2 linked regions of the Ancylobacter polymorphus genome follow. The protein of the gene in region 2 interacts with the protein of the main gene of each other region in a pairwise test. Links are inferred from orthologs where the notes say so. Each region holds a gene or a part of one and is shown on either strand. Other genes may lie near its edges.

Region 1 (15,199 bases), 2.4 Mb from region 2 along the record:
AGGGAACCGACATGTGCGACGTCCGAACCTTCGAGAGCGATCTTGGCGAGGCGGTTCTTCGCCACCTTCACGGTCGCACCATTCGCCTTCATCTGCCGACGCAAGGTCTGCAGCTGGGCGACGGTGAGGCCGGAATAGTGGGCCACGACGACAACCGAGGTGGTGTTGAACACCTCGGTGAGCGACGTGACGAGCTCTTCTTTTTGTGCTCGATCCACTTCACTTGCTCTCCGGTGGCGAGGAAGGGTGACTTCCCCGCCGGGTTTGCGCCTTGCCACCCCTCCTTGCGGAGCGGTGGCGGTGGTATCCTGTCCCCTGGGACCGGAAAACCGGCCAAGGCGCTGGTTCGAGCCGAAAGCCAGGACCCGGCGAACCGGAACCGTGCATCGGTCGTAACCCCGTCTATGCTGGCCCCGAAGCGGGATTAAGCCACCTCAAGCGAGGGGCACCGGCAGTCTCGGACAGGACATAAAGCCGGCAAGGCGAACCCTGCCGGCCTCTCCGCCCGATTTTAAGCGGGCGAAAGCTGAAATTTCATCGGCACGCGGCCGACAATGTCGGCAACGAAACCGCCCATATAGTGAGTCGCGTGGGATTTGTCACCCCTGATAGCACCGAGGGCTTGACAAATCCACACCGTCGCAATCACGGGACCGCGACCGGCCCCGTGATGCGCGCGCAGGAGCAATCAGCCCGCAACCAGCACCGAAGCCGGCTCGACCTTCAGGCCGGGGCCCATGGTCGAGGAGACGGCGACGCGCTGGACATAGGTGCCCTTGGCGCCGGTCGGCTTGGCCTTGACCACGGCGTCGGCGAAGGCGCGAATGTTCTCGGCGAGCTTGTCGACCGGGAACGAGGCCTTGCCGATGCCCGCATGGATAATGCCGGCCTTCTCGACACGGAACTCGACCGCGCCGCCCTTGGCGGCTTCGACCGCGCCCTTCACGTCCATGGTGACGGTGCCAACCTTCGGGTTCGGCATCAGGCCGCGCGGGCCGAGCACCTTACCGAGACGGCCGACGAGCGGCATCAGGTCCGGGGTGGCGATGCAGCGATCGAAATCGATCGTGCCGCCCTGAATGGTCTCGAGCAGATCCTCGGCACCGACGATGTCGGCACCGGCTGCCTTAGCCTCATCGGCCTTGGCGCCGCGGGCGAACACGGCGACGCGCACGGTACGGCCCGAGCCGTTCGGCAGGTTGCACACGCCACGGACCATCTGGTCGGCATGGCGGGGATCGACGCCGAGATTCATCGCCACTTCGATGGTCTCATCGAACTTGGCGTTGGCGCGATCCTTCAGCAGCTGGATCGCCTCATCGAGACCATACAGCTTGGCGGGATCAATGCCCTCGCGGACGGCGCGAACACGCTTGGAAATCTTGGCCATCAGCTCAACCCACCACTTCGAGGCCCATGGAACGGGCGGAGCCCTCGATCATGCGCACCGCCGCGTCGACGGTATCGCAGTTGAGGTCCTTCATCTTCTTCTCGGCGATCTCGCGCATCTGGTTCTGCGAGATCTTGCCGACGAAGCCACCCTTGCCCGGGGTCTTGGAACCGGAGCCGGGCTTCTTCTTGGTCTCAAGGCCCGCGGCCTTTTTCAGGAAGTAGGAAACCGGGGGGGTCTTCAGCTCGAAGGTGAAGGAACGATCCTGGTAGGCGGTGATCACGACCGGGATCGGCATGCCCTTTTCGAGCTGGCCGGTCTGGGCGTTGAACGCCTTGCAGAATTCCATGATGTTGAGGCCGCGCTGACCGAGCGCCGGGCCGATCGGCGGGGCCGGGTTGGCCGAGCCGGCGGGCACCTGCAACTTGATGTAGCCGGTGATCTTCTTCGCCATAGTGAACTCCTCGGCGGCGCGACAGCCAGTCGCAAACGCCAAAGCACGCCGTCGCGACGGCTTCATCGCGTGCGGCGTAAATGGAGGATCGCGGTAGCGGCACGTTCACAATGCTGGCTGGCGAACCGGCCGTGCCTCCCGCGCATGAATGCATGCCGGAGACCGAAGCCTCCTGCTTGCGGGGCCTGCCATACAGGATCAACCCGCGGAACGCAACCCGGCCGTCATTTCCGCCGACCTCACTTCAGCCGGCTTACGCCGCCGACGACAGCGTCCGCCGGCGGCGATGGGCTTCGCGAGCGAGGATCGCGTCCGCATCAAGGCTGCGAATGGGCTGGCTGAGATCGCGCGGCACGTCGCCTTCCATTTGGAGCGCGAGATAGCGCCCGCAGCACACCCGCAGGAAGGACGCGAAGTTCTCCACGCCGCCATGGGCGAAGGTCAGTTCCTCATGCAACCTGGCGAGCAGCTGCGAGAGGCTCATGCCGTCGCGCAGGGCAATCTCCTCCAGCACCTGCCAATACAGGTTCTCCAGCCGCACGCTGGTGGAGAAGCCGTTGAGCCGCAGCGATTTGAGCCGCGTCTGCCACAGGCTCGGATCAGCCTCGATGAAGAGCTTGCACATGGAGCGCCTCCTCGGCGGCGGGGCACCCTCCCCGCCACACGCATCATAGCCCCGAACCCCGGAGAGGCGAAGATCGGGGCTGGCAGCGTCAGTCAGGCCGCCTCGCGCGCCCCGGTCGTCACCTCGCCATGGGCGATGGTCGTGCCGAGGACAGCAAGAAACTGGGCGATCCACGCCGGGTGCGCCGGCCAGGCCGGCGCGGATACCAGGTTGCCATCCGTCACCGCCGCGTCGATGGCGATGTCGGCATAAGTGCCGCCCGCAAGCTCCACCTCAGCGCGACAGGCAGGATAGGCCGAACAGGTCCGCCCTTCGAGAACGCGGGCGCCGGCGAGCAGCTGCGCCCCATGGCAGATGGCGGCGACCGGCTTGTCGGCCGCGAAAAAGTGACGGACGATCTCCAACGCACGGGCGTTCATCCGCAGATATTCCGGCGCCCGGCCACCGGGAATCACCAGTGCGTCGTAGCGGGCGGGATCGACCTCGGCGAAGGTCGCGTTGAGCGCGAAATTGTGGCCGCGCTTTTCCGAATAGGTCTGCTGCCCCTCGAAATCATGGATCGCGGTCGCGACACTATCGCCGGCCTTCTTGTCCGGGCAGACCGCATGCACCGTGTGCCCGACGGCCAGCAGCGCCTGGAACGGCACCATGGTCTCGTAGTCTTCGACAAAATCGCCGATGATCATCAGAATGCGTTTGCCTGCCATTCTCACCTCCCAGATTGCGCCGCCGTCCGCAGTCGGGCGGCGGCAGGTCTTGGGCAGAGACTAGAACAGCCGGCGCACCGAAGGGTGTTAACCCGTTAACGCGCGGACCAAAGCAAAAGGGCGCCGCCGAAGCCGCGCCCTTGCAAAATCCCGGTCGAAAGCGAACCGACCGTCAGACCTTCTCGACCTGCCCGAATTCCAGTTCGACGGGCGTGGCGCGGCCGAAGATCGACACAGCCACTTTGAGACGCGAACGTCCCTCGTCGACCTCTTCGACGACGCCGTTGAACGACGCGAACGGGCCGTCCGACACCTTGACCGTCTCACCAACCTCGAAGGTGATCGAGGGCTTGGGACGCTCAATGCCTTCCTGCACTTGCTGAAGGATGCGCATGGCTTCCTTCTCGGCGATCGGCATCGGCTTGTTGTCCGCGCCGAGGAAACCGGTGACCTTCGGCGTGTTCTTGATGAGGTGGAAGGCCTCGTCGGTCAGGTCCATCTTCACCAGAACGTAGCCGGGGAAGAACTTGCGCTCGGCGTCGACCTTGCGGCCGCGGCGCACCTCGACGACCTTCTCGGTCGGCACGAGCACCTGCTCGAACAGGTCGGTAAGGCCGCGCTGCGCAGCCTGCTCCTTGATGGAGTCCGCGACCTTCTTCTCGAAGTTGGAATAGGCGTGAACGATGTACCAGCGCATCGGCATCGCGTCTCTCCTCAACGGCCGATTTGCAGGATCTGAGCGATCGCGAAGCTCAGAATCTGGTCGGCGACCAGGAAGAACAGCGAGGCCAGCACCACCATGACGAACACCATCGCGGTAGTGATGAGCGTCTCGCGACGGGTCGGCCAGGTGACCTTGCGGGCTTCCGCGCGGACCTGCTGAAAGAACTCGACCGGGTTCGTCTTCGCCATGCTCGTCTCGAAACGCCTCTGATGCGGCCCGCGCCGGTATCGGCTGATCGCGGCGCGCCGCCTGCGGGTCCCGCCTTGCACGCCTTCCGGCGCCCCGGCAACACGACCCTCCAAAAATGCACGAAGCGGGCGTATAGCCCGCAAAGCCGCCTCGCGTCAAAGAACCTTTGGCGCTCTTGCCTGCCACCTCCAGGGGAAGTGGCAGGAGTGGAGGGACTCGAACCCCCAACCCCCGGTTTTGGAGACCGGTGCTCTAACCAGTTGAGCTACACTCCTAGAAGAGTCGGACGGGGCGATGCCCATATCGTCCGACTCTCGAATCGCGAGGCACTATAACCGGCCGCGCGCCTACGTCGAGGGGCGCGAGGCCCGGTTTCAACAGTTCGACAGCAAAGCGTGAAAAACTTTGTCGCCGGAAAGGGATGCGACCCGCGCACCCCTTCGTCTCGATGTCACTCGATGATGGAAGCGACGACGCCGGCGCCGACGGTGCGGCCGCCTTCGCGGATGGCGAAGCGCAGCTTCTCTTCCATCGCGATCGGAACGATCAGCGCCACGTCAACCGTGATGTTGTCGCCCGGCATCACCATTTCCGTGCCTTCCGGCAGGGTCACGATGCCCGTCACGTCCGTCGTGCGGAAATAGAACTGCGGACGGTAGTTAGTGAAGAACGGCGTGTGGCGGCCGCCCTCTTCCTTCGTCAGGATGTAGGCTTCGGCCTTGAACTTCGTGTGCGGCTTCACCGAACCCGGCTTGCACACGACCTGACCGCGCTCCACGTCCTCGCGCTTCGTGCCGCGAACAAGGATACCGACGTTGTCGCCGGCCTGGCCCTGGTCGAGCAGCTTGCGGAACATTTCCACGCCCGTCACCGTCGTCTTCACCGTCGGGCGGATGCCGACGATCTCGACTTCCTCGCCGACCTTGATCACGCCGCGCTCGACGCGGCCGGTCACCACCGTGCCGCGGCCCGAAATCGAGAACACGTCTTCGATCGGCATCAGGAACGGCAGGTCAACCGGACGCTCCGGCTGCGGGATGTAGGCGTCAACCGATTCCATCAGCTTCAGGATGGCGTCGCGGCCGAGCTTGGCATCGCCGTTCTCCAGCGCCACCAGCGCCGAGCCACGGATGATCGGGATGTCGTCGCCGGGGAAGTCGTACTTCGACAGAAGCTCGCGAACCTCGAGCTCCACCAGCTCAAGCAGTTCCTCGTCGTCGACCATGTCGCACTTGTTGAGGAACACCACCAGAGCCGGAACGCCGACCTGACGCGCCAGAAGGATGTGCTCGCGGGTCTGCGGCATCGGGCCGTCCGCCGCCGACACAACCAGGATCGCGCCGTCCATCTGCGCCGCGCCCGTGATCATGTTCTTCACATAGTCGGCGTGGCCGGGGCAGTCGACGTGGGCGTAGTGGCGGTTCGTCGTCTCGTACTCAACGTGAGCGGTCGAGATCGTGATGCCGCGCGCCTTCTCTTCCGGCGCCTTGTCGATCTGGTCGTACGCCGTGAACGTCGCGCCGCCCGTCTCCGCAAGAACCTTCGTGATCGCTGCCGTCAGAGACGTCTTGCCATGGTCAACATGGCCAATCGTCCCGATGTTGCAGTGAGGCTTCGAACGGTTGAACTTCTCTTTGGCCATAACTCGTTTCCTTCAGCGGCATACGGGCCGCGAAAAATCGGGCCGTGGGATAGGCGGTTTCCCGGCTTTCCGCAAGTGCCGCGTTGCGCCGCAGCTGCGGTGGGGATAATCGCATCGCCCTCGGGCTGGTTCGGCGCATGAACGCGCCGTCGCCTCATATAGGGGCTTGGGAGAAAAGTGGAGCGGGTGAAGGGAATCGAACCCTCGTCATCAGCTTGGAAGGCTGTTGCTCTACCATTGAGCTACACCCGCGAGGTCTGCATAGATTAGCGGAAGGCGACGTGGTGGGGGAGGTAGGACTCGAACCTACGAAGGCATAGCCAGCGGATTTACAGTCCGCCCCCTTTGCCGCTCGGGACACTCCCCCTCGCACGTCGGCCGATCTGCGATGCGTCGAAATGCATCGGCTTGTCGACCTGACCGGGAACCGACGCGATGCGTTTCCCGTGCGGCCGGCTTTATGGTGAGGTGCCCCTGCCCTGTCAACCCCGCTGCGTTGGTCCGCTCCCAAAGCTGTGGATCACGCGGCGATTTCGCGCGAGACCGGGTGAATGAAAGTCGCGCATGGCGGACAGGGCAAGTGGCTGCGACAAGGCAAATTGCCAAGCGGCGCGCGCCGTGACAGAACGCGCGCATGAACGATCGCCCCAGCCGCCCGTCCGGCCGTCCCAAGCCTTCCGCCTCTCGTCCTCGCCAGCCCCGCCCGCGTCCCGCAGGCCGGCCTTTTGGCGCGTGGCCGGACGATGTGGCGATTCTGTATGGCTGGCACAGCGTGGTCGAAGCGCTGCGCAATCCGCGGCGCAAGCTGCGCCGGCTAATGCTGACCGAGAACGCCGCGCGTCGTCTGCAGGAAGAAGGAATCCCGCACCGGCTGGACCCGGAAATCGTCCGGCCCGGTGAGATCGACCGTCTGCTCGACCCCGACGCGGTGCACCAGGGCATGCTGGCCGAGTGCGATCCTCTGCCTTCGCTCAGCCTTGCCAAGGCGGCGGAGTGCGATCTTCTGCTGGTGCTCGACCAGATCACCGATCCGCATAATGTCGGCGCCATCGTGCGCTCGGCGGCGGCGCTGAAGGTTGGCGCCATCGTCACCACGGCGCGCCATAGCCCGGCCGCGACCGGCGTGCTCGCCAAGAGCGCAAGCGGTGGGCTGGAACACGTGCCCTTCTGTTTTGTGGGCAATCTGGCGCGCGCGCTCGACGAACTGAAGCAAAACGGCGTGCAGGTCGTCGGGCTCGACAGTGAGGGGCCGGCTGATCTGGTCGACACCCCCCTCGCCTCTCCCGTCGCGCTCGTGCTGGGCGCCGAAGGAAAGGGGCTGCGGCAGCTGACGCGCCAAACCTGCGATACGCTGGCGCGCATCGATCTTCCCGGCGCCATCGTCAGCTTGAACGTGTCGAACGCCGCCGTGCTCGCGCTCTATATCGCCCGGCGAGCGATCGGCGCCCCCAACTGAGCCACGGAATGGTGTCGCTCCGGCTTTACTTGGGAAAAGTCGGATCTTCTGCTGCATTGCAACATAAGCAGCAGTTTACGACCAATTGCCAATCGTCAAAACGCCCCGCTTTCGCCACTCTCCCCTGAGGCAAGCGACGGAATCGGAGAATTCCGCGCGCCAGGACACCGGGGAAAGGCATCATGCCCATCGTGGCGGGCCGCCTCCGGGAGGAGACAGCCCGAGCCTACGGCGTTCCCCGCAGGGACTCCCAAACTCGGCCATCACAAACGCGGCTCTCGCGAGCTGGCTTCATCGTGCGTGCGATCGATCTCGCACGCCACTGCATTGGCGCGACTTACTTTGGGGAAGGGAAACACATGAGCGTAACCACTGCGGGGCCCGCCGGGAAGGCGGCTCCCATGACCCGCGAGGAAAAGAAGGTCATCTTCGCTTCTTCGCTCGGCACCGTCTTTGAATGGTACGATTTCTATCTCTACGGCTCGCTCTCGGCGATCATCGCGGCGCAGTTCTTCTCGGGCGTCAATCCGACCGCCGCGTTCATCTTCGCCCTCATGGCCTTCGCCGCCGGCTTCGCGGTGCGTCCGTTCGGCGCCATCGTGTTCGGCCGGCTCGGCGATCTCGTCGGCCGCAAATACACCTTCCTCATCACCATTCTGCTGATGGGCGCCTCGACCTTCGTCGTCGGCATCCTGCCCAACTACGCCAGCTGGGGCATTGCCGCGCCGGTGATCCTCATCATTCTGCGCCTGTTCCAAGGCCTCGCGCTGGGCGGTGAGTATGGTGGCGCCGCCACCTATGTCGCCGAGCATGCGCCGAATGGCCGGCGCGGGTTCTACACGTCGTGGATTCAAACCACGGCGACGCTGGGCCTGTTCCTCTCCCTGCTCGTCATTCTCGGCACCCGCACCTATCTCGGCGAGGCGGCGTTCGCGGAGTGGGGCTGGCGCATTCCGTTCCTGGTGTCGATCCTTCTGCTCGCGGTGTCGGTCTGGATTCGTCTCACCCTGAACGAATCGCCCGTTTTCAAGAAGATGAAGGAAGAGGGCAAGACCTCCAAGGCGCCGCTCACCGAGGCGTTCGGCCGTTGGGAGAACGCCAAGGTCGGCCTCATTGCGCTGTTCGGCGGCACCGCCGGCCAGGCCGTTGTCTGGTACACGGGCCAGTTCTATGCCCTGTTCTTCCTCACCCAAACGTTGAAGGTCGATGGCTGGACCGCCAACGTCCTGATCGCCATCTCGCTGCTGATCGGCACGCCGTTCTTCATCGTGTTCGGCTGGCTGTCCGACAAGATCGGCCGCAAGCCGATCATTCTCGGCGGCTGCCTTATCGCGGCGCTGACCTATTTCCCGATCTTCGCGGCGATCACCCACTACGCCAACCCGGCACTTGAGAAGGCGCAGGCCGCTTCGCCGGTCACCGTCGTCGCCAATCCGGCTGAGTGCTCGTTCCAGTTCAACCCGGTCGGCACGGCCAAGTTCGTCACCTCCTGCGACATCGCCAAGTCCTTCCTGGCGCGCAACTCGGTGAACTACTCCAATGAGGCGGCACCGGCCGGCACCGTGGCGAGCGTCAAGGTGGGCGACAAAGTCATCCCGTCCTTCAGCGGCGTCGGTCTCGACGCGGCGGCGATGAAGACCCAGAGCGACGCCTTCAACGCCAGCATGACCGAGGCCATCCGCGCCGCCGGTTACCCGGCGAAGGCCGACCCGGCCGCGATCAACACGCCCATGGTGGTGGCGCTGCTGACCATCCTGGTGCTGTTCGTCACCATGGTGTACGGCCCGATCGCGGCCTGGCTGGTTGAGTTGTTCCCGACACGCATCCGCTACACCGCGATGTCGCTGCCCTATCACATCGGCAATGGCTGGTTCGGCGGCTTCCTGCCGACCACCGCCTTCGCCATGGTGGCAGCCACCGGCGACATCTATTACGGCCTCTGGTACCCGATCATCGTTGCCCTGGCGACCTTCGTCATCGGCCTGGTTCTGGCGCCGGAGACCAATAAGCGCGACCTCGAAAACTGGCACTGAGCCAGAGTCAGGCTCCCGCTTCCGCTCGGAGAGCCCCAGAAAACGAAAGGCCCCGTCCTGCGACGGGGCCTTTTTTGTACTTAGTTAGATCGCCGGCGGTGATTGCCGGCGCCCCCTCAGATCGCGGCCGCGACGACGATTTCCACCTTGTACTCCGGCGTCGCCAGCGCCGCTTCGACCGTGGCGCGCGCCGGCGTGTTGCCGGCCGACACCCACTTATCCCAAACCGCGTTCATTTCCGCGAAGGTGGAAATGTCGGCGAGGTAGATGGTGGCGGTCAGCAGCTTGGTCTTGTCGGTGCCCGCCTTCGCAAGCAGCGCGTCGATCTGGCCGAGCACGGCCTCAGTCTGCGCGGTCACGCTGTCGCCCTTGGCCACCTGGCCGGCGAGATACACGACGGACCCGTGGACCACGGCCTCGCTCATGCGCGGGCCGACTTCGATTCTGGTGATGCTCATCTGCTGAAACTCTGGATGTGACGGAAAACGGGGCGGCCAAAACAAAGCCGGCCGGTGCGCGGGGCACCGGCCGGCTTCCTATCACATGAAGATGCGAGCGTCCCGCTCAGGGAGCGCTGGTGGGGACCGGCTTGCCCATCGGCCCAACCGTGCCGATGGTGAAGATCTGCACGCGGCGATTGATCGGGTCCTGCGGCTTTGAGGGCACCTGCAGCGCCTCCTGGCCGAGGCCGACGGCCTCGAGGCGATCCGGCGAGATGCCAAACACCACGACCAGCGCCTGCACGATGGCGTTGGCGCGCTCCTGGCTGAGCTTCAGGTTGAAGGCGCGGGTGCCGGTCGTGTCGGTGTTGCCGACGACAATGAACTTGTAGTTCGCCAGGATCGGGTGATGCATGGCGTCGGCGATCGAGCCGAGCGTCCGGTAGGACTCGGGACGGATAATGTCAGACCCCAGCGCGAACTGGATCTGCACAGTGATCTGCGCCAGCTTGTCGAGCCGCTTGGCGATTTCGGACTTGTCGAGCGTCAGCGGCTGGTTCTGGGTGACGGCGTCCTGCGCCATCTGGCGCAGCACCTGGGCGGTGAGCGACGGGTCGAACATGGTGGCCTGCGAGAGGCCCTGCATGATCTGCGAGTCGGAATCGGCAGTCTGCGCGGTCGCGGTGCCGGCCAGCGGCGCGGCGAGCGCAGCGGCGAGGGCGAGCCCGCCGACGAAACGGGTGATACGGGTCATGATCTGTCTCTTTCCCTAGCGTTTCGCCGTTCCGTCACTGCCACCAGCCGGCATCGACCAGAATGGACTTGCAGGCCGGCCGGATCACCTTGCTGGCGTCAATCAGGCAGTTGAGAATGTTGGCGTCGCCCGGCTGAACGCCGGCGCAGGCCTGGCGGATGTTCGCGTTGCACACGTTCCAGGCGTCGCCCTGCGCCGCAATGCGCTTGGCGATAGAGGCCCGCGCGGCGGCATAATCGTCGAAGCACTGCTGCGGCACCTGGTCCTGATGCGCCATCAGGCAGTTACGAACCTCACCCGTGCCGAGATTGTCCTTGGCACAGAATTTCTCGATGGAGGGGCCGCAGCTCTTGGCGATCAGCGCCCCAGCTTCCGCATAGCTCATCGTCTGGGCCGACGCGCTGCCGGCCATGCCGGCCAGCAGCATCGCCGCCAGTCCGAACAAAAATCGCTTCATAGTCCAGCCTCCCAAATGGCGTGCCCGCGGTGGTCGTCACCCCGGGGGGATTCGGCACGCGCCGGTGCGAACGATTTCCCACGGATTCGTCTCGCAGAAGGTCGCGCTTGGCGCAATGGCGTATTTTGCCGGTTTTCGGCAGATCGTCGGTATTTGAGGGGCGGATGCGCCTTCGCATCCCTTTACCAGTTGCGATGGACCATCCTACCGGCGCTATGAGCGCGCTCAGCCGAACTAAGGGTGTCGCAGCACCGGGCCACGCGCCTTGACAGCTCCGCCGGGCCGCCGCAGGCAAAGGTCAGTTCACGGGGGACCACGAATCTTGAAACAGCTGCTTTCAGCCGTGACGGCGGTGCTGATCACCTGCGCTCCCGCCCTCGCCCAATATTATCCGCCGCCCGCGCCCTATCCCCCGCCTTACGCGCCGTCCTATCCACCCCCCTACCCTACGCCCGACCAGGCTGACGATGCCAAATGCCGCTCCTGGGGCCTTGTACCGGGCACGCGGGCCTACTCCGACTGCCGCATTACGCTTGACCGGAACCGGCCGCCCCCGCCGCCGCCCTATCCGAATCCGCCGGGCCCGTGGGGCCCGGGGCCGCAACCGGGTCCTGTGGAGATTTCAGACCGGGATGCCCTCAATTACTGCGAGAAGGCTGCCCGGACGGCGCCAGCCTACCCGATCGTGAAGCTCGCCGCGAAGGCGGTGCTGCCCGGTCGAGAGAAGGTGGTGACGCTCTCCTTCAACGTCATCAAGGCCCGTGGCCAACTGGGGTTCTGGAATGTCGAATGCCGGTTCCGCGGTGGCAGGATGACGAGCTTCAGCGGGCCCAAGTAAATCGCGCCTGTCCATGTCGGTCACACCGACGACTTGACCGGGCGCCGACCATCGGCGAAGAGAAACAGTCGCCGGCGGCCTAATTGCCGGCGCATCCTCGGTCATCGGCCGTGTTTCCGTCGCTTGGATGGAACAAGTCGAAGCCAAGCCGGTGCCGGCTTAGCACAGCGGTAGTGCAGCGGTTTTGTAAACCGAAGGTCGGGGGTTCGATCCCCTCAGCCGGCACCATTTCCCGCCCCTCCGCAGGGGTGCGCCAGAACGCGCTCACTCCTCATCGGAATAGCGCTCTTCCTTCCACGGATCGGCGTGGTTGTGATAGCCGTTCTCCTCCCAGAAGCCACGTTTGTCGGCAACGACAAACTCGATCTTCTTGAGCCATTTGGCGCTTTTCCAGAAGTAGAGATGCGGCACCACCAGCCGCGCCGGACCGCCATGCTCGATGGTGAGCGGTTTGTCCTCCCAGCTGTGGACGATGAGAGCGTCCTCCGCCGCGAAGTCCTCCAGCGCCAAATTCGTGATGTAGCCGTCATAGGAGTGGAGAAGCACGAAGCGCGCGGTTTCACGCGGCATCACCACGTCGAGCAGGTCGCGGGTGGCGAGGCCCTCCCAGTGATTGTCATAGCGCGACCACGTGGTAACGCAGTGAATGTCCGTCGTCTCGCGGGTCTGCTTCTGCGCGCGGAAGGTCGCCCAGTCCCAGGAGACGGGGGTTTCCACTTCGCCCGTCACGTCGAGCCGCCAGCGATCAAGGGCGATACGCGGCTGCATACCAAGGTCGAGCACCGGCCAGTCGCGCACGAGATGCTGGCCGGGCGGCAACCGGTCCTCTTCCGGGCGGGCGACACGGCCGGTGAGGAATTTGCCGGCCCGGGCCCAGGCACGTTTGGTGCGGGTAAGCTTGCTGTCGGGGGGGAGGTCCCCGCTCTCGTCAGCGGGGAGATGCGGCTCGGATGTGTCCGCCATGGACCGGGCTCCTTCTCTGGAGGGACGCCCGATCCTAGCAGTGTCCGGCGGCGCGGGCTTTTCCTTTCCCACGCCGCCGCTTCACATTCAGGCATTCACGCGGCTGTGTTCGGCAGGCGGCGCGTCCGGCGCTGGGCTGTGATGATGCCCCGCGACGGCCTGCCCCGCCGCTGTCGGGCGGCGCTTGCGCTGAAGCATGTTCAGGGCTTCGACCCCCGCCGAGAAGGCCATGGCGGTGTAGATATAGCCCTTAGAAACATGGGCGCCGAAACCTTCCGCGATCAGCGTCGTGCCGATGAGCAGCAGGAAGCCGAGAGCGAGCATCACGATGGACGGGTTGCGGTTGATGAAATTAGCCAGCGGGCCGGCCGCGAACAGCATGGTGAGCACCGCAAAGACGACGGCGATGACCATGATCGGAATGTGCTCGGTCATGCCGACCGCCGTGATGATGCTGTCCACCGAGAAGACGAGGTCAAGGATCAGGATCTGCACAATGGCCGCGCTGAAGCTGACCTGCAGGGTGCCCCCGAGGGACGCCTCCTGCTCGTCATGCGGCGCCATGCTGTGATGAATCTCCTTGGTCGCCTTCCACACCAGGAACAGGCCGCCGGCGATCAGGATGATGTCGCGCCAGGAGAAGGGATGGCCGAAAACGGAGAACACCGGCTCGACCAGGGTAACGATGATGGCGATGGTGCTGAGCAGGCCGAGACGCATGACCAGCGCCAGACCGATGCCGATCCGCCGGGCGCGAGGCCGGATATCTTCAGGCAGCTTGTTGGTCAGGATCGAAATGAACAGCAGGTTGTCGATGCCGAGCACGACTTCCATGGCGACAAGCGTAACAAGCGCCGCCCAGGCCGCCGGGCTGGCGGCAAGTTCCATCAAATATTCCACCGGATCACTCCCCAGAGATCGCCAAGAGACGGGTCGGCGCAGCCATGGCCGCGCGGCGCATTAACGCACCAACGGGCGGTTCGGATCGAGAGGGGGGTAAAATAATCATCTGCGACACAATCCTGCCGGCGCGACGTCGGAAAGCGATCCGACATCACGCGAACGCCGGCGGCTCGCGTCAGAGGGGCCCGGATCAACGGGTCGTGAGAAAGTAAGGCAGGCGCGCATCAAAGCCACCCGTCCTTTGCATGACAGATTGTCGCACCCTCGACAAGTTGATGGGATCCCAAATGCAACTTTTGCTTGCCTAAACTGAGCAGCCACTACCTCGCATTGGTTATTTGCGACAATGGCTTCCACGCGCGAATTTACCGTGTCATCGTCCGTTCATCGCCCCGAACTAGAGCGAACACCGTTTCGCCCTCCGGGGGCAAAGGGAGGTACTGATGACCCGCTTTTCTCGTCGCGACCTGATGAAGGCCGGCGCCTTCGCGATCGCCGCGCCCGCCGTGCTCCGCGCCCACGACGCGCTCGCGACCTCCGGCTCGCTCAACGTCTATGCCTGGGGCGACTATTTCGACAAGAACACCCTGCTGGCCGACTTCACCAATGCCACCGGCGTCAAGGTGAATCTGTCGACCTACGGCTCCAACGAAGAATGCGAGAACAAGCTGCGCGCCGCCGGCGGCAAGGGCTTCGATATCATCTTCCCGTCTGTCGACACCGGCCCCAACTACTACAAGGACAATCTGCTCCAGCCGATCGACGAGTCGAAGTTCCAGTCCTCGCTGATCATCCCCTCGATCTATCGCAACTCGCTCAAGCTCGGCGCGGCCTATCGCGGCAAGCGCTACCTCGTGCCGTTCGACTGGGGCACCGAGGGCATCACCTGGGACTCCACCAAGTTTCCCGGCAAGAAGTCCGGCGAGATTTCCTATGGCGACATGTGGCTCGCCGACCACCCCAAGCAGACCGCCATCCGCCAGAAGTCGGTGTTCAACGGCGTCGCGCTCTATCTCGACGCCACCGGCGAGCTGAAGTCGGACCGCGGCATGGACCTCTACAAGTCCGAGGCCGATTCGCGCCGCGTCTTCGAAGGCGTGCTCAAGTATATCCTCGCCCATAAGGGCAATATCGGCGCCTACTGGAACAACGCCACCGAGGCGACCGCCGCCTTCACCGACGCCGGCTGCACCATTGGCCAGACCTGGGATACGACTGGCATCCTGCTCCACCGCAACACTGACAAGAAGTGGAGCTACGGCATGCCGAAGGAAGGCGGCCTCGCCTGGACTGACACGCTCGGCATCCCCTCGGGCGCCGCGAATGTCGAGCAGGCCTATGCCTTTGCCAACTTCATCTACCAACCGGAAGTCGGCGCTCGCTTCGCCAACACCACTGGCTACAACAGCTGCGCCGCCGGCGCCCAGCAGTTCCTCTCCGAGGAAGCCCGCGCGGCCTTCGATGCGGCCTATCCGGCTGGCACCATCGACAATCTCTTCTGGTGGCCGATGCAGACCGACTTCTACGCCAAGCTGCGCGGCGAGTATGTCGAGAAGCTGACCAACAGCTGATACGGCGCTCTCACACGACACCATGGCATCTCCGGGCCGCACCCGGGGATGCC
Region 2 (15,140 bases):
CCTCGCCCTTTCCCCCGGCCACCCCGTGACCGAGACCCTGGCGGCGGGCAACCCGGCGCTGGCGAGCTTCGTCGAGGAATGCCGGCGCGGCGGCACCTCCACCGCCGAAATCGAGACCCAGGAAAAGATGGGCTTCGACACCGGGCTGAAGGTGCGCCACCCCTTGGGCGGGCCGGATCTGCCGGTCTATGTCGCCAATTTCGTGCTGATGGAATACGGCACCGGCGCCATTTTCGGCTGCCCGGCGCATGACCAGCGCGACCATGACTTCGCCCGCAAATACGCCCTGCCGATCACCCCGGTCGTGCTGCCGCCCGATGTCGACCCCGCCGGTTTCTCGGTGGCGGAGGCGCCCTATGAGGGCGAGGGCGTGCTGTTCAATTCCGGCTTCCTCGACGGCCTCACCGTGCCGGCGGCGAAGGAAAAGGTGGCGCTGCGGCTGGAGAACGAGATTCTCGGCAACGCGCCCGTCGGCGAGCGGGCGGTGAATTACCGCCTGCGCGACTGGGGCATTTCGCGCCAGCGCTATTGGGGTTGCCCGATCCCGATCATCCATTGCGACACCTGCGGCCCGGTGCCGGTGCCGGACGACCAGCTGCCCGTCAAGCTGCCGGAGGACGTGTCCTTCGACCAGCCCGGCAACCCGCTGGACCGCCACCCAAGCTGGAAGCATGTGAACTGCCCGAACTGCGGCGCGCCGGCCCGGCGCGAAACCGACACGATGGATACGTTCGTCGATTCCTCCTGGTACTTCGCCCGTTTCGCCGCCGAGCCCGGCACCGCGCCGCTGCAGAAGGGCGCCGCCGACCAGTGGCTGCCGGTGGACCAGTATATTGGCGGCATCGAGCACGCGATCCTGCACCTGCTCTATTCCCGCTTCTTCATTCGCACGCTCAAAAAGCTCGGCCGCGTCTCGGTGGCCGAGCCCTTCGCCGGCCTGTTCACGCAGGGCATGATCGTCCACGAGACCTATAAGGACGCGGAAGGCCGCTGGCTGTTCCCCGAAGAGGTGGAACGCGACGCCGCCGGCCAGCCGGTGAAGGTGGGCACCGGCGAGAAGGTGACCGTCGGCGCGCCGGAGAAGATGTCGAAGTCGAAGAAGAATGTCGTGCCGCCGGAAGTGGTGGCCGACACCTATGGCGTCGACAGCGCCCGCTGGTTCATGCTTTCCGACACCCCGCCCGAGCGCGACAGCGAATGGACGGACAAGGGCATCGAGGGCGCCTGGCGCTTCGTGCAGCGCGTGTGGCGCCTCGTCGGCGACACCGTCGCGCTGGTGCCGGGCGACGTGGCGCGGCCGGATGATTTCGGCGCCGAATCGCTCGCGCTGCGCCGCGCGTCGCACAAGCTGGCGGCGCAGGTGGCCGAGGATATCGAGCGGCTGCGCTTCAACGTGGCGGTCGCGCGCGTGCACGCCTTCGCCAATGTGTTCGGCGACGCTCTGACGGGCGCGCGCAAGACGGCGGAAGCCGGCGCGCTGGCGCCCGACCTCGCCTTCGCCCTGCGCGAGGCGGCGGGCTTCCTCGTTTCCGTGGTGGCGCCGATGGTGCCGCATCTCGCCGAGGAATGCGGGCAGGTGCTGAACGGCGCCGGGCTGATGGCGCAGGCGCACTGGCCCGAAGTCGAGGCCGCGCTGCTGGTGGACGACACCGTTACGCTGCCGATTCAGATCAATGGCAAGCGTCGCGGCGAGATCGTGGTGCCGAAGGAGGCCAGCCCCGCCGAGGTGGAGAAGGCGGTGCTCGCCCTCGACCTGATCGCGCAGGCCCTCGACGGACGCGCCCCGAAGCGTATCATCGTCGTGCCGCAAAGGATTGTGAATGTCGTCGCCTGACCGGAGGAACACGATGCCCTCACGCCGCCGCCTGCTCGGTCTCGCCGGGGCGGGACTGCTCGCCCTTTCCACGGCGGGCTGTTTCCAGCCCATGTATGCCGAGACCACGCCCGGCCAGGGCTCGTCCTTGCAGGACAGTCTGAGCCAGGTGGAAGTGGTGTTCGCGCAGGGCCGTGTCGCCGACGAGGTGCGCAACGACCTGATCTTCGCCCTGACCGGCGGCGCCGGCAATCCGACGGGCGTGCCCTACAAGCTGTTCCTCGACGTGGCGAGCAAGACCAACCAGGCCTCCGTCGTCAGCCCGCTCACCGGCCTGCCGGAAGTGGAGATCGTCTCGGTGGATGTCTCGTGGAAGCTGTTCGACGCCGGCAATCTCAAGACGCCGCTGCGCACCGGCAAGGCCAGCGGCAAGGCCTCGCTCGACAGCGGCTATCAGCGCTTCGCCCGCGCCCGCGCCATACGCGACGCCGAGAACCGCTCCGCCACCGTCGCCGCCGAATCGATCAAGAGCCAGCTCGCCTCCTTTTTTGTCACTGGCGGTGCGACGCCCGCCGCCCCGGGCGCCACGGCCCCTGTGACCACCGCGCCGCTGACTGCCGCGCCGAAGAGCTGAGGCCATGGTCGCCGTCCGGCCGGGCGATGTCGAGGCGACGCTCAGCCGCCTCGATCCGCTGCGCCCCGTGCTGCTGCTGTTCGGCCCGGATAGCGGCCTGGTGCGCGAGCGCGCCAAGGCCTATCTCGCCCGCGCCAGCGCCGGTTCCGACGATCCTTTCGGCCTGATCCGGCTCGACGGCGACGAAATCTCCGGCGATCCCGGACGGCTGGTCGACGAGGCCGGCACGGTGGCGCTGTTTGGCGGCCGCCGCGTGGTCTCGCTGCGCGTCGGCTCGCGCAATGTGGTGCCGGCGGTGGAAGCGCTGCTGGCTCAGCCGCCGGAGCAGGCGATCGTTGTGATTGAGGCCGGCGACCTCAAGCGCGGCCAAGGCTTGCGCGCGCTGTGCGAAGCCTCGCCGCATGCGCTGGCCATCGCCTGCTATGCCGATAGCGAGCGTGACCTTAGCCGGCTTATCGACACCATGATGGCCGAGGCCGGCACCCAGCTCGACCGCGACGCGCGCGGCGAACTGATGGCGCTGCTCGGCGGCGACCGCATGGCCTCGCGCGGCGAGATCGCCAAGCTGCTGCTTTACGCCGCCGGCGAGCCGCGCATCACCAGCGCCCATGTGCGCGCCATTGTCGGCGACGCCTCCAGTCTCGCGCTGGACGAGATCGCCGACGCCACCTTTGCCGGCCAGCCCGCCGACATGGCGAGCGCCTTCGCCAAGGCGACCGGCGAAGGCATGCGGGCGGATATCGTGCTGGGGGCGGTGTGCCGCACGGCGCAGGCGCTGCACCAGATGCGCCTTGCCGTTGAAGCCGGCGGCAGTGTCGAGCGGGCGGTGGAAGGCGCGCGGCCGGCGATCCATTTCCGCCGCAAGCCCTTCATCGAGAAGGCGCTGCGCAGCTGGACCGTCGCCCGGCTGGAGACGGCGCTGTTCGCGCTGGACGACGCGCTTCTCGCCGCCCGCCGCAATGCCGCGCTCGGCCCGGCCATCGCCGAGCGGGCGCTGCTGCAGGTGGCGGCGCAGGCGCGGCGCGGCTGAGGCGCGGAGGGCGCGGGCTCAGACGCCGGCGAGGCGGCGGCAGACCTCGTCGAGCTGATCGAGCGAGGAATAGCGGATGCGGATCTCGCCCGCCTCGCCGTCATGCTTCAGCGTCACGCTCAACCCCAGCTCGTCGGAGAGCCGGCGCTGCAGCGCGGCGGTGTCGGCATCGAGCGCGGGGTGCTTCGGCTTCTTTGGCGGCTTGCCGGCCGCTTCCGCCTTGGCGACGTTGAGCTCCTGCGCCAGCGCCTCGATGGCGCGCACATTCATGCCCTGCTCGACAATCGCCCGCGCCAGGGCTTCGGGATCATCCTGGGTCAGCAGCGCCCGCGCGTGGCCGGCGGACAGGCGGCCATCGGCGAGATAGGCCTTCACCGGCTCCGGCAGGCGCAGCAGGCGCATCGTATTGGCGACATGGCTGCGGCTCTTGCCGATGACGCGGGCGAGATCGTTCTGGGAGTAACCGAACTGGTCGGCGAGCGACTGGTAGCCCGCCGCCTCTTCCAGCGGGTTGAGATCGGCGCGCTGGACATTCTCGATGATGGCGATTTCCAGCGCCTCGCGGTCATTGACCTCGACGACGACGATCGGCACCTCGTGGATGCCGGCCCGCTGCGACGCCCGCCAGCGACGTTCGCCGGCGACGATCTCATAGGCATCGCGCTCGCCGGCGACTTGGCGCACGACGATGGGCTGGATGACGCCGCGCTCGCGGATGGAGGCGGCGAGATCTTCGAGATCCGCCTCCGCAAAGCTGCGGCGCGGGTTGCGCGGATTGGCGCGCAGAAAAGCCAGCGGCACCTTGCGCGCGCCGCCGGGGACGCGGGCCCGCTCATTGGCCGCGCCGCCATCCTCGCCCATATCGCCGATCAGCGCCGCCAGGCCGCGCCCGAGCCGCGAGCGGCCGCCGTCTTCCGCCATCGCCATCGCTCCCTCCCTCAGGCCGCCGCGACGCGCAGGCTGCGCTCGCGCTGAATTATTTCGGAAGCGAGACGAAGATAGGCCTGCGACCCCACGCATTTGAGATCGTAGAGCAGGACCGGCTTGCCATAGGACGGCGCTTCCGACACCCGCACATTACGCGGAATGATGGTCTCATAGACCTTGGCGCCCATGAACTGGCGCACATCGTCCACCACCTGGGTGGAGAGATTGTTGCGCGCATCGAACATGGTCAGCACGATACCATGGATGGACAGGCCGGGATTGAGCGTGGTGCGCACCTGCTCCACCGTCTTCAGCAGCTGCGACAGACCTTCCAGCGCGAAGAACTCGCATTGCAGCGGCACGAGAATGGCGTTGGACGCCGCCATGGCGTTGACCGTGATCAGGTTCAGCGACGGCGGGCAGTCGATCAGCACATAGGTGTATTCGGGATCTGTTCGTTCCGGGTCCGAATCGGCCGTCCCATTCAGCCGACGAATGGCGTCACGCAGGCGGAAGGCGCGGTCGCGCTGGCTGGCGAGCTCCAACTCAATGCCGGACAGGTCCAGCGTCGACGGTGCGATGTGCAGGCGCGGCACCGCGGTTTCCAGCACCGCGTCGCGCAGCTCGATCTCGCCGGTCAGCACATCATAAGTGGAGACGCGCCGGCGGCTGCGCTCGATGCCAAGGCCGGTGGAGGCATTGCCCTGCGGGTCGAGATCGATGATCAGCACGGTCTCGCCAATGGCGGCAAGGGCGGTGCCGAGATTGATCGCCGTGGTGGTCTTGCCGACGCCGCCCTTCTGGTTGGCGAGGGCAAGCACGCGGGGAACCGCACGGGGCGCGGCGGGAGCGAGCGAAGCCTCAGTCATGATGTCCACCCTGCGAAAAACCGACGTCTGCGGCCGCACCGATACCCAAGGGAACCGCACTGCGGACGATCAGGATATGCCCGCCGCCGCCGGTCAGGCTGGGCGAGATTTCACTGTTGATTCTCCAAGATTTAGCTGACTCGGTCAATTCGTTATCAACATCTTGTCCCTTCAGGAACAGGCCGGCCGCCCCCTGTGCAAGGAAAGGTGCCGCCAGCTGGAGCAGGCGCGGCAATGGCGCAAGCGCGCGGGCGGAAACCACCTCGACGCCCGGCGCCAGCACACCCGCGACCTGCTCGATTCGCGACGGCACCACCGTGACGGGGAGGTCCGCCAGCCGCGCCGCCTCGCGCAGAAAGGCCGCCTTGCGGCTGTCGCTCTCCACCAGCGTCACGTCCGCGTCCGGCCGCTCCGCCAGCGCCGCCGCGACGACCAGGCCGGGAAAGCCGCCGCCGGAGCCGAGATCGACCCAGCGGGTGACCGCTCCGGCCAGTGGCACCAGCTGCAGCGAGTCTGCGACATGGCGTGTCCACACTACGGGGAGCGTGGCCGGCGCCACCAGATTGATGGTGCGCTGCCACTTTTCCAGCAGGGCGACGATGATGTCGAGCCGCTGTTCTGTTTCACGTGAAACAGGCGTGAGGCTCAGCGCATGGGCGCGGTCGGACGAATCGGTTTGGGACATGGCGCAGCATACCGCATCGGCGGCCGGGGATCAGCCAAGACCGATGGGTCGGGGCGGCTCAGGAGGCTCGCTTTGCATGGGCGGCGAGCAGCGCCAGCGCGGCCGGGGTCATGCCATCAATGCGGCCTGCCTGACCAATGGTACGGGGCCGAATCGATTCCAGCTTGGCCTTGAGTTCGTTGGAGAGTCCGGCCAACCCGCGATAATCCATCTCCGCCAGTTCAGCCGCTTCCTCCCGCCGGAAGGCAGCGATGTCGGCTTCCTGGCGATGCAGATAGACCGCGTACTTGGCGTCGACCTCGACCTGTTCGCCGATGCGCGCCTCTTCCGCCTGTGCCTCCGGCCAGATGCGGCAGATGTCGGCCCAGCTCACCTGCGGGTAGGAGAGCAGGTCGAAGGCCGTGCGCCGCTGGCCGTCGCGATTGAGGGTGAGCCCGTGCCGATCCCCCTCCCCCGGAGTGATGGAAACGGAATGCGCCCAGGTCGTCACCCGTGCCAGCGCCTCCCGCCGCCCGGCGAAATGCCGGCGGCGAGCTTCGCCGACGAGCCCGAGCGCCTCGCCCTTTCCCGTCAGCCGCTGGTCGGCATTGTCCGCCCGCAGCGAGAGCCGGTACTCCGCCCGCGAGGTGAACATGCGGTAGGGCTCGGATACGCCCCGGGTGACGAGATCGTCGATCATCACGCCGATATAAGCCTCGGCCCGGTCGAAGGTCGCGCCATCCTGGCCGCCGGCGCGGCGGGCGGCGTTGAGCCCCGCGACCAGCCCCTGCGCCGCAGCCTCCTCATAACCCGTGGTGCCGTTGATCTGGCCGGCAAGGAACAGGCCACGCGCCTTGCGCACTTCCAGCGTCGGCTCCAGCTCCCGCGGATCGACATGATCATATTCGATGGCGTAGCCGGGGCGCAGCACCTCCACCCGTTCCAGCCCCGGAATGGTTGCCAGAAGCGCGCGCTGCACGTCTTCCGGCAGCGAGGTGGAAATGCCATTGGGATAGACGGTGGGGTCGTCCAGCCCCTCCGGCTCCAGGAAAATCTGGTGCCCGTCGCGCTCGCCGAAGCGGACGATCTTGTCCTCGATCGAAGGGCAGTAGCGCGGGCCGACGCTCTGGATGTTGCCGGAATACATGGCCGAACGCGCGATATTGGCGCGGATCACCGCATGGGTTTCGGGCGTGGTGCGGGTGATGCCGCACATCACCTGTGGGTTAGTGATGGCGGCGGTGAGCGCGGAGAAGGGTTCGGGTGGTGTGTCGCCCTCCTGCATCTCCAACCCGGCCCAATCAATGGTGCGGCCATCGAGGCGCGGCGGGGTGCCGGTCTTCAGCCGGCCGAGCCACAGGCCGAGCGCGGCGAGCGACGAAGATAGCCCGCGCGCCGGCGCCTCCCCCATGCGGCCCGCCGGAATCTGCCGGTCGCCGATGTGGATCAGCCCATTGAGAAAGGTGCCTGTGGTGATGACGACGGCGCCCGCCGCGACATGGCGGCCATCCGCCAGCACCAGCCCGGCAACGCGTCCGTCCTGCATGATGAGGCGGTCAGCTTCGCCTTCGACCACCGATAGGTTCGGCTGCGAATCGATTTCCCGCTGCATCGCCTGCGCGTAGAGCTTGCGGTCGGCCTGGGCGCGTGGGCCGCGCACCGCCGGCCCTTTGCGGCGGTTGAGCAGACGGAACTGGATGCCGCCCTGATCGGCGACGCGGCCCATCAGCCCATCCAACGCGTCGATCTCGCGCACCAGATGGCCTTTGCCCAGCCCGCCAATCGCCGGGTTGCACGACATGGTGCCGAGCGTGGCGTGGCTGTGCGTCACCAGCGCGGTTCGGGCGCCGAGCCGCGCGGCGGCGGCCGCCGCCTCGGTGCCGGCATGGCCGCCACCGACGATGACGACATCGAAGCGAAGATCGGGAGAAGCGGAAGCGCTGGTCATGGGCTCGCGGTTCATGGGCTCGCGGCTTGCTGTTGCGTCGCTGAAAGCACGCGCACGGATCGGCCGGCAAAGGGAGAATGCCGTTTGAGCCAGCGTTTCGCCGTGCCGTCAAGTCACGGGTTCGGTCATCTTCGTGGGGGACAAGGCGGCGGGCTGATTCACGTGAAACATTTCGTTTACGAATCGGCCCCTGTGCGGCCGGTGTTTCACGTGAATCCGAAGCCCCGGCGGGAGCCTATTTGCCGATGCAGAATTCGCGGAACACGACATCGAGAAGATCCTCGACCCCGATGGCGCCGGTCATCCGGCCCAGCGCCCGGGCGGCGAGGCGCAGTTCCTCGGCGAGGAGTTCGTCGTCGAGCCGGTCCCACTGCGCGAGGGCGTGCTCGATCTGGGCCCGGGCTTCTTCGGCGCTGGCGCGGTGCCGCGCCCGCAGCAGGGCCGGGTGCTCTCCCGCCGCCCGCTCGGCGATGAAGCGGCCGAGGGCGCCGATGAGTTCTTCCAGCCCCTCGCCGCGCGCGGCGGAAACCGTCAGCCGATGGCGCGCCCACGCAGCGTCGAGCGCGGGGGAGCCGACCGCCCGGTCGACCTTGTTGCCCAGCAACCAGAGGGGCGCGCCGGCCGTCACCGGGGCCTCCGCCGGCGCGGGGCCGTCGGTGAGATCATGCACCCAGAGAACGAGGTCGGCCTGCGCCATGCGGGCGCGGGCGCGGCGAATGCCTTCCGCCTCCACCCGGCTTTCCGCCTCGCGCAGGCCGGCGGTGTCGACCAGCGTGGCCTTGTGGCCGTCAAGGTCGAGCGCGACTTCCAGCAAGTCCCGCGTGGTGCCCGGCTCGTCGGAAACGATGGCCACCTCGCGCCGGGCGAGCGCGTTGAGCAGCGACGACTTGCCGGCATTGGGCAGGCCGGCAATGGCGATGAGCGCCCCTTCGCGGACCATGGCGCCGCGCCGGTCCGCCAATGCGCGGGTGAGCTGGTCCAGGAGCGCCGCCACTTCCGGCTTGGCCAGCGCCCGCGCCCCGGCCGGCACGTCGTCTTCATCGGCGAAATCGATGCCCGCTTCCACCAGCGCCATGGCGCGGATGAGCCGGCCGCGCCAGGCCTCGACCTGCTGGCCGAGATGGCCGAAGGCATGGGCGAAGGCCAGCCGGCGCTGCGCCTGGGTCTCCGCTGCGATCAGGTCGGCGAGGCCTTCGGCTTCGGTGAGGTCCATGCGCCCATTGAGAAAGGCGCGACGGGTGAACTCGCCCGCCTCCGCCGGCCGCAGGCCGGGGACGGTGAGCACTGCGCCGAGCACGGCGGCGACCACGGCGCGGCCGCCATGGATCTGTAGCTCCGCCATGTCCTCGCCGGTCGCGCTGCGCGGGCCGGGGAACCACAGCACGAGCCCCTGGTCGAGCACCTCGCCCGTCGCCGGGTTGCGCAGACGGGCGAGCTGGGCGCGGCGCGGCTCCGGCAGCCGCCCGACGAGCGCGGCAAGCGCCGCCCCGGCCTGCGGGCCGGAGAGGCGAAGGACCGCCACCGCGCCGCCGGTGCCGGAAGAGACCGCCGCGATGGTGTCACCCCACGCCCCGCTCCCTGCCCTGCCGCCCGGAACCGTCGCCTTTGCGTCGGCCGCGATTGCGCTATTTTTCTGCACGTCCACCCGCTACGCCCTATCTGTTGAATCGGCCGCCTTGACCGGCCGCCACGATACCCCGTCCCAAGCCGGAGCGTCATCTTGCCCAACCAGCTCGCCGCCGCCGCCAGCCCCTATCTGCTCCAGCATAAGGACAACCCCGTCGACTGGTGGGAATGGACGCCGGAGGCCTTCGCCGAGGCGCGGCGCAGCAACCGGCCGATCCTGCTCTCCATCGGCTATGCCGCCTGCCACTGGTGCCATGTGATGGCGCATGAGAGCTTCGAGGACGCGGCGACGGCGGCGGTGATGAACGAGCTGTTCGTCAACATCAAGGTCGATCGCGAGGAGCGGCCGGAGGTCGACCAGATCTACATGGCCGCGCTGCAGCAGCTCGGCGTGCAGGGCGGCTGGCCGATGACCATGTTCCTCGACGCCGAAGGCGCGCCGTTCTGGGGCGGCACCTATTTCCCCAAGGAAGCGCGCTATGGCCAGCCCGCCTTCACCGATGTGCTGAAGACCATGGCGAACGCCTACGCCTCGGGCGATCCGCGCATTGCCCAGAACCGCGTGGCGCTGCTGGAGCGGCTGCGGCAGAAGGCGCGACCGGCGGGCCAGGTGGTGATCGGCACTAATGAGCTGGACGATATCGCCGGGCGCATTCTCGGCATCATGGATACCGAGCATGGCGGACTGCAGGGCTCGCCGAAATTCCCCAACACGCCTTTCCTTGATTTGCTGTGGCGCGGCTGGGAGCGCACCGGACGGCAAAAGCTGCGCGACGCCGCGCTGCACGCGCTAGACGGCATGAGCGAGGGCGGCATCTACGACCATATTGGCGGTGGCTATTCCCGCTACAGCGTCGATGACCGCTGGCTGGTGCCGCATTTCGAGAAGATGCTGTACGACAATGCGCAGATCCTCGACCTGCTCGGCCTCGCCTATGCCGAGACCGGCGCCGAGCTTTTTCGCGCCCGCGCCATCGAGACGGTGGGCTGGCTGCAGCGCGAGATGATGACCGAGGGCGGCGCCTTCGCCGCCAGCCTCGACGCCGATTCCGAGGGCCATGAGGGCCGCTATTATGTCTGGACGCTCAAACAAGTGCTGGACGCGCTGGGCGCGCAGGACGCCGAGTTCTTCGCCCGCCATTACGACATTGCCCCGTTCGGCAATTGGGAAGGCGTGTCGATCCCCAACCGGCTGAAGGAGACGGAGCGCTCGGGCGCCGACGAAATCCGGCTCGCCATGCTTCGCGACAAGCTGCTGGCCGTGCGAGAAAAGCGGGTACCGCCCGGCCGCGATGACAAGGTGCTGGCGGACTGGAACGGGCTGATGATCGCGGCGCTGGTCGGCGCCGCGCCGCGAATCGGACGGCCGGAATGGGTGGAGCTGGCCGCTGGCGCCTTCCGTTTCATCGCCGAATCGATGGTGAAGGACGGACGGCTCGGTCATAGCTGGCGCGCGGGCCGGCTGGTCTTCCCCGGTCTCGCCTCGGATTATGCCGCGATGATCGGCGCGGCGCTGGCGCTGGCGGAAGCGACGGGCGAGCGGGCCTATCTCGATCAGGCGATTGCCTGGCAGGGGATGCTGGAAACGCATCACGCGACGGAAGCGGGCGGCTATTATCTCACCGCCGCCGACGCGGAAGGGTTGATCCTGCGCCCGGAGGCCACCGCCGACGATGCGGTGACCAACCCGCAGGCGCTGATCGCCCGCAATTTGGTGCGGCTGGCGATCCTGACCGGGGACGAGGCCTATCGCGCCCGTGCTGACCGCCTGTTCGAGGCGCTGCTGCCGCGCGCCGCGCCGCATCTCTACAGCCATGCCGGCCTGCTTAACGCGCTCGACACCAGGCTGCGGGCGCGCGAGGTCGTCGTCATCGGCGTGGGTGCGGAGGCTGACGCGCTCACAGACGCCGCCCGCCGGATGCCGCTGGTCGATGTCAGCGTGCAGCGCGTGAGCGATCCCTCGGCCCTGCCCGACGATCACCGCGCGCGTGCGAAGGCGACGAGCCTGACCAGCGGAGGCGATGTCGGCGCGCCTGCCGCCTTCGTCTGCGGCGGCGGCAGCTGCTCACTGCCCGTTACGGAGGTGAATCGACTGGAGGAGCTGCTCCGGGGCCGCTGAAGGGAGGGGCCCGTGAGGCCCTCCCCTGGCTTGCCGGCAGGAACGGAAGGTTCGGGCGCCGCCGGCAGCATTTTGTGGTCGAATCGGCCGTCGCGGCGACGAGTGTGGGTAAGCCTGTGGATAATCCGGGGAGAAAATCCCCCACCCCCGCGCAGATCAACAGAAACGGCCGCTGGCGGGCGTTTTGGCTTTTACGAGGAATGGGTCGGACGACATGTCTGTCGCCCGCCCTGAGTCATTTCTGAAGGCCATCATTTCGGAGGTGAAATGATGGATTTTAGGCGTACTTGCCAGATATTTTGAAAATTCTGCCGTCTTTATTGCGAAGCCGCAATCAGCGCCGCTGGCGCCGTACACCCGGTCGATTATCCGTATCGAGCCGGCTGAACTTCACATTGGCCAGCATCAGCGGCACCACCAGCATCAGCGCGCCGGCGAGGTCCGCCTGCAGCACATAGGCGAGCCCGAGTTCGGCCCGCACTGCCGGCCCGATGACGGGATCGGCGAAGTCGGCGATGAGGCTGGCGACGAACAGGGCGGTGGGCAGCCACACGGCGAGGGGAAGCCACCAGCGCCGGCAGGCCATGACCCAGCTAAGCGCGGCGATGCCGATAACAAACAGCCAGAGTTCCGCTGGCGGCGGCTCGCGTTCCGCGACGCCGGCCTGCACCGGCAGCGCCAGCAGCAGGCTGAGGGGAAGCGCCATGACGGAAAGCCGGTAGAACTGCCCTGCCCTCATGCCCGCCTCCCCGCGGTCTACTTTCGGCTTTGCGCCTTAGAGTACGCGCCGATCAGCTTGCATCGCAAGCTGATCGGATAACGCGTTCTCTATCTTAGAGTTAGAGGGCGATTTACCGATCAGATTGATTCAATCTGATCGGATCGCACTCTAGGTATTCATGGAATCGAAGAAGTCGCCATTGGTCTTGGTCTGGCGCAGCTTGTCGACCAGGAACTCGATCGCGTCGACCGTGCCCATCGGGTTGAGAATGCGGCGCAGGACGTACATTTTCTTCAAAACGTCGGCCGGCACAAGCAGCTCTTCCTTGCGGGTGCCCGAGCGGGTGATGTCGATCGCCGGGAAGACGCGCTTGTCCGACACCTTGCGGTCGAGGATGACCTCGGAATTGCCGGTGCCCTTGAACTCTTCGAAGATCACTTCGTCCATGCGCGAGCCGGTATCAACCAGCGCCGTGGCGATGATGGTGAGCGAGCCGCCCTCTTCGATGTTGCGCGCCGCGCCGAAGAAGCGCTTGGGGCGCTGCAGCGCATTGGCATCGACACCGCCGGTCAGCACCTTGCCCGAGGACGGCACCACCGTGTTGTAGGCGCGGCCGAGACGGGTGATGGAGTCCAGCAGGATCACCACGTCGCGCTTGTGCTCGACCAGGCGCTTGGCCTTCTCGATCACCATTTCGGCGACCTGCACATGGCGCTGCGCCGGCTCGTCGAAGGTGGAGGACACGACCTCGCCCTTCACGGAGCGCTGCATGTCGGTGACTTCCTCCGGCCGCTCGTCGATGAGCAGCACGATGAGGTAGCACTCGGGATGATTTGTCGTGATGGACTGGGCGATGTTCTGCAGCAGCACCGTCTTGCCGGTGCGCGGCGGGGCGACGATGAGGCCGCGCTGGCCCTTGCCGATGGGCGCCACGACATCGATGACGCGGGCCGAGAAATCCTTGCGGGTGGGGTCTTCGATTTCCAGCTTCAGCCGCTCGTCGGGATAGAGCGGGGTCAGGTTGTCGAAGTTGATCTTGTGCCGGATCTTGTCCGGGTCCTCGAAATTGATCGTGTTGACCTTGAGGAGGGCGAAATAGCGCTCCCCATCCTTCGGGGAGCGGATCTGGCCTTCGACCGTGTCACCCGTCCGCAGGCCGAAGCGGCGGATCTGGCTGGGCGAGACGTAAATGTCGTCAGGGCCGGGGAGGTAATTGGCGTCCGGGGAGCGTAGGAAGCCGAACCCGTCGGAGAGGATCTCGACCACGCCCTCGCCGATAATGTCGGTGTCCTTGGCGGCGAGCTGCTTGAGAATGGCGAACATCAGCTCCTGCTTGCGCAGCGTGCTGGCGTTCTCGACCTCAAGCTCCTCGGCGAACACCAGAAGTTCGGCGGGGTTCTTGGACTTGAGGTCCTGGAGCTTCATTTCCCCCATGGGAAAAGGCCTCGATATCTAAATGTGGACGTAGCCGGCCGGGAAGTCCCGCCGAAACGACAAAAGGTGGGAAGCGCTGGTCTGCGGACCCAGGCCGAGGGGATCGGCTTCCTATCCGGCACACCGTGCGGCATCGGGGAAGATGCCCGCCTGAACGGAGCGACAGCCAGCTTCGTGGAGTTCGCGCACCATAGGCAAAGGCACGATTCGGCGCAAGTGCGCCGCGTGACGCTTTGAACGCGTCAAAACGGCTTTACGATGACCATGATGACGATGCCGATCATCAGCAGCGTCGGCACCTCGTTCATGATGCGGTAGAAGCGAGGCCGGCGGACATTGCGGTCGGCAGCGAAATCCTTCACCCAGCGCGACAGCGCGCCATGAAAGCCGCTCATCGCCAGCACCAGCGCCAGTTTCACGTGAAACCAGCCCGAGGCGAACCAGCCGCCGTCCCAGGCGAGCCAGAGGCCGGCGAGCCAGGCGACGATCATCGCCGGGTTCATGATCGCCTTGAGCAGGCGCCGTTCCATCACCTTGAAGGTTTCCGACTGCGGCGAACCCTTGGGCGCGTCGCAGTGATAGACCATCAGCCGCGGCAGATAGAGCAGGCCGGCCATCCAGGAGAGGATGGCGATCACATGCAGCACCTTGATCCACTCATACAGCATGGGCCGCCTTCGATCCTCGCCTAGAGCCTCGGTGAACCAGTCTCTAAAGTATTGATAGAGAACGCTTTACCGATCTGATTGCGATGCAGTCAGATCGGAACGTGCTCTAGACGCCGCGAATCCGCGCGATCATCCGCTCGACATGGGCGATCGGCGTTTCCGGGCGGATGCCATGGCCAAGATTGAACACATGCGAGGCGCCGTGGAAATCCGCGAGAATGCCGTCAATCGCGGAATCAAGCGCCGCTCCGCCGGCGATGAGGGTGAGCGGATCGAGATTGCCCTGCAGCGCGCATTTGCCACCCAGCGCATAGCGCGTCGCCTTGCGGTCGGCGGTCCAGTCGAGACCGACCGCGTTCACGCCCGTCGCCTGCACCATCTCAGTGAGCCCGGACAGCGTCGCGCCCTTCGGGAAGGCGATGATGCGCGCGCCAGGCACTTCCGCCCGCACGGCGGCGACGATGCGGCGGATGGGATCGATCGACCAGCGGCGGAAGCTCTCGGGATCGAGCACCCCGGCCCAGCTGTCGAAAATCTGCACCGCATCGGCGCCGGCTTTCAGCTGGCCAACGAGATAGCGGGCGGAGGTTTCCACCAGCAGGTCGATCAGCGCGGTGAAGAAGGCCGGGTCGGTGAGCGAGGCGAGGCGCGCCGGCGCCTGATCCGGCGTGCCGCGCCCGGCAACCA

Evidence for each region.
Region 1: the proteins of rho (region 2) and nusG interact in binary tests that used the Escherichia coli proteins (3 or more experiments, as listed by UniProt). The link is inferred for Ancylobacter polymorphus from one-to-one orthologs.

The regions. Positions count from the first base shown.
Region 1 is NZ_CP083239.1:3,683,849-3,699,047, forward strand. What follows is about bases 2,115-5,088. They hold nusG (transcription termination/antitermination protein NusG), read right to left. Parts: upstream 3,880-5,088; coding sequence 3,349-3,879; downstream 2,115-3,348. Other genes in these bases: K9D25_RS17715 (ribbon-helix-helix domain-containing protein), read right to left, coding at 2,115-2,469; K9D25_RS17720 (DJ-1/PfpI family protein), read right to left, coding at 2,562-3,176; secE (preprotein translocase subunit SecE), read right to left, coding at 3,891-4,088; tuf (elongation factor Tu), read right to left, coding at 4,541-5,088. Outside these bases: rplJ (50S ribosomal protein L10), read right to left, coding at 1-218; rplA (50S ribosomal protein L1), read right to left, coding at 689-1,390; rplK (50S ribosomal protein L11), read right to left, coding at 1,395-1,844; more of K9D25_RS17715, read right to left, coding at 2,098-2,114; more of tuf, read right to left, coding at 5,089-5,731; K9D25_RS17755 (TrmH family RNA methyltransferase), read left to right, coding at 6,366-7,187; K9D25_RS17760 (MFS transporter), read left to right, coding at 7,589-9,220; K9D25_RS17765 (RidA family protein), read right to left, coding at 9,337-9,678; K9D25_RS17770 (OmpA family protein), read right to left, coding at 9,785-10,414; K9D25_RS17775 (cysteine rich repeat-containing protein), read right to left, coding at 10,449-10,871; K9D25_RS17780 (hypothetical protein), read left to right, coding at 11,194-11,709; K9D25_RS17790 (sulfite oxidase-like oxidoreductase), read right to left, coding at 11,974-12,672; K9D25_RS17795 (TerC family protein), read right to left, coding at 12,760-13,572; K9D25_RS17800 (extracellular solute-binding protein), read left to right, coding at 14,019-15,146. UniProt on the Escherichia coli protein: Part of the processive rRNA transcription and antitermination complex (rrnTAC). The complex forms an RNA-chaperone ring around the RNA exit tunnel of RNA polymerase (RNAP).
Region 2 is NZ_CP083239.1:1,236,288-1,251,427, reverse strand. The notes cover bases 11,653-14,567. They hold rho (transcription termination factor Rho), read right to left. Parts: upstream 13,786-14,567; coding sequence 12,520-13,785; downstream 11,653-12,519. Other genes in these bases: hemE (uroporphyrinogen decarboxylase), read right to left, coding at 14,560-14,567; hemJ (protoporphyrinogen oxidase HemJ), read right to left, coding at 14,028-14,453; K9D25_RS05855 (hypothetical protein), read right to left, coding at 11,965-12,369. In the rest of the region: leuS (leucine--tRNA ligase), read left to right, coding at 1-1,834; K9D25_RS05895 (hypothetical protein), read left to right, coding at 1,848-2,447; holA (DNA polymerase III subunit delta), read left to right, coding at 2,452-3,477; K9D25_RS05885 (ParB/RepB/Spo0J family partition protein), read right to left, coding at 3,496-4,404; K9D25_RS05880 (ParA family protein), read right to left, coding at 4,416-5,273; 16S rRNA (guanine(527)-N(7))-methyltransferase RsmG, read right to left, coding at 5,266-5,958; tRNA uridine-5-carboxymethylaminomethyl(34) synthesis enzyme MnmG, read right to left, coding at 6,017-7,885; tRNA uridine-5-carboxymethylaminomethyl(34) synthesis GTPase MnmE, read right to left, coding at 8,121-9,530; K9D25_RS05860 (thioredoxin domain-containing protein), read left to right, coding at 9,606-11,630; more of hemE, read right to left, coding at 14,568-15,140. UniProt on the Escherichia coli protein: Facilitates transcription termination by a mechanism that involves Rho binding to the nascent RNA, activation of Rho's RNA-dependent ATPase activity, and release of the mRNA from the DNA template.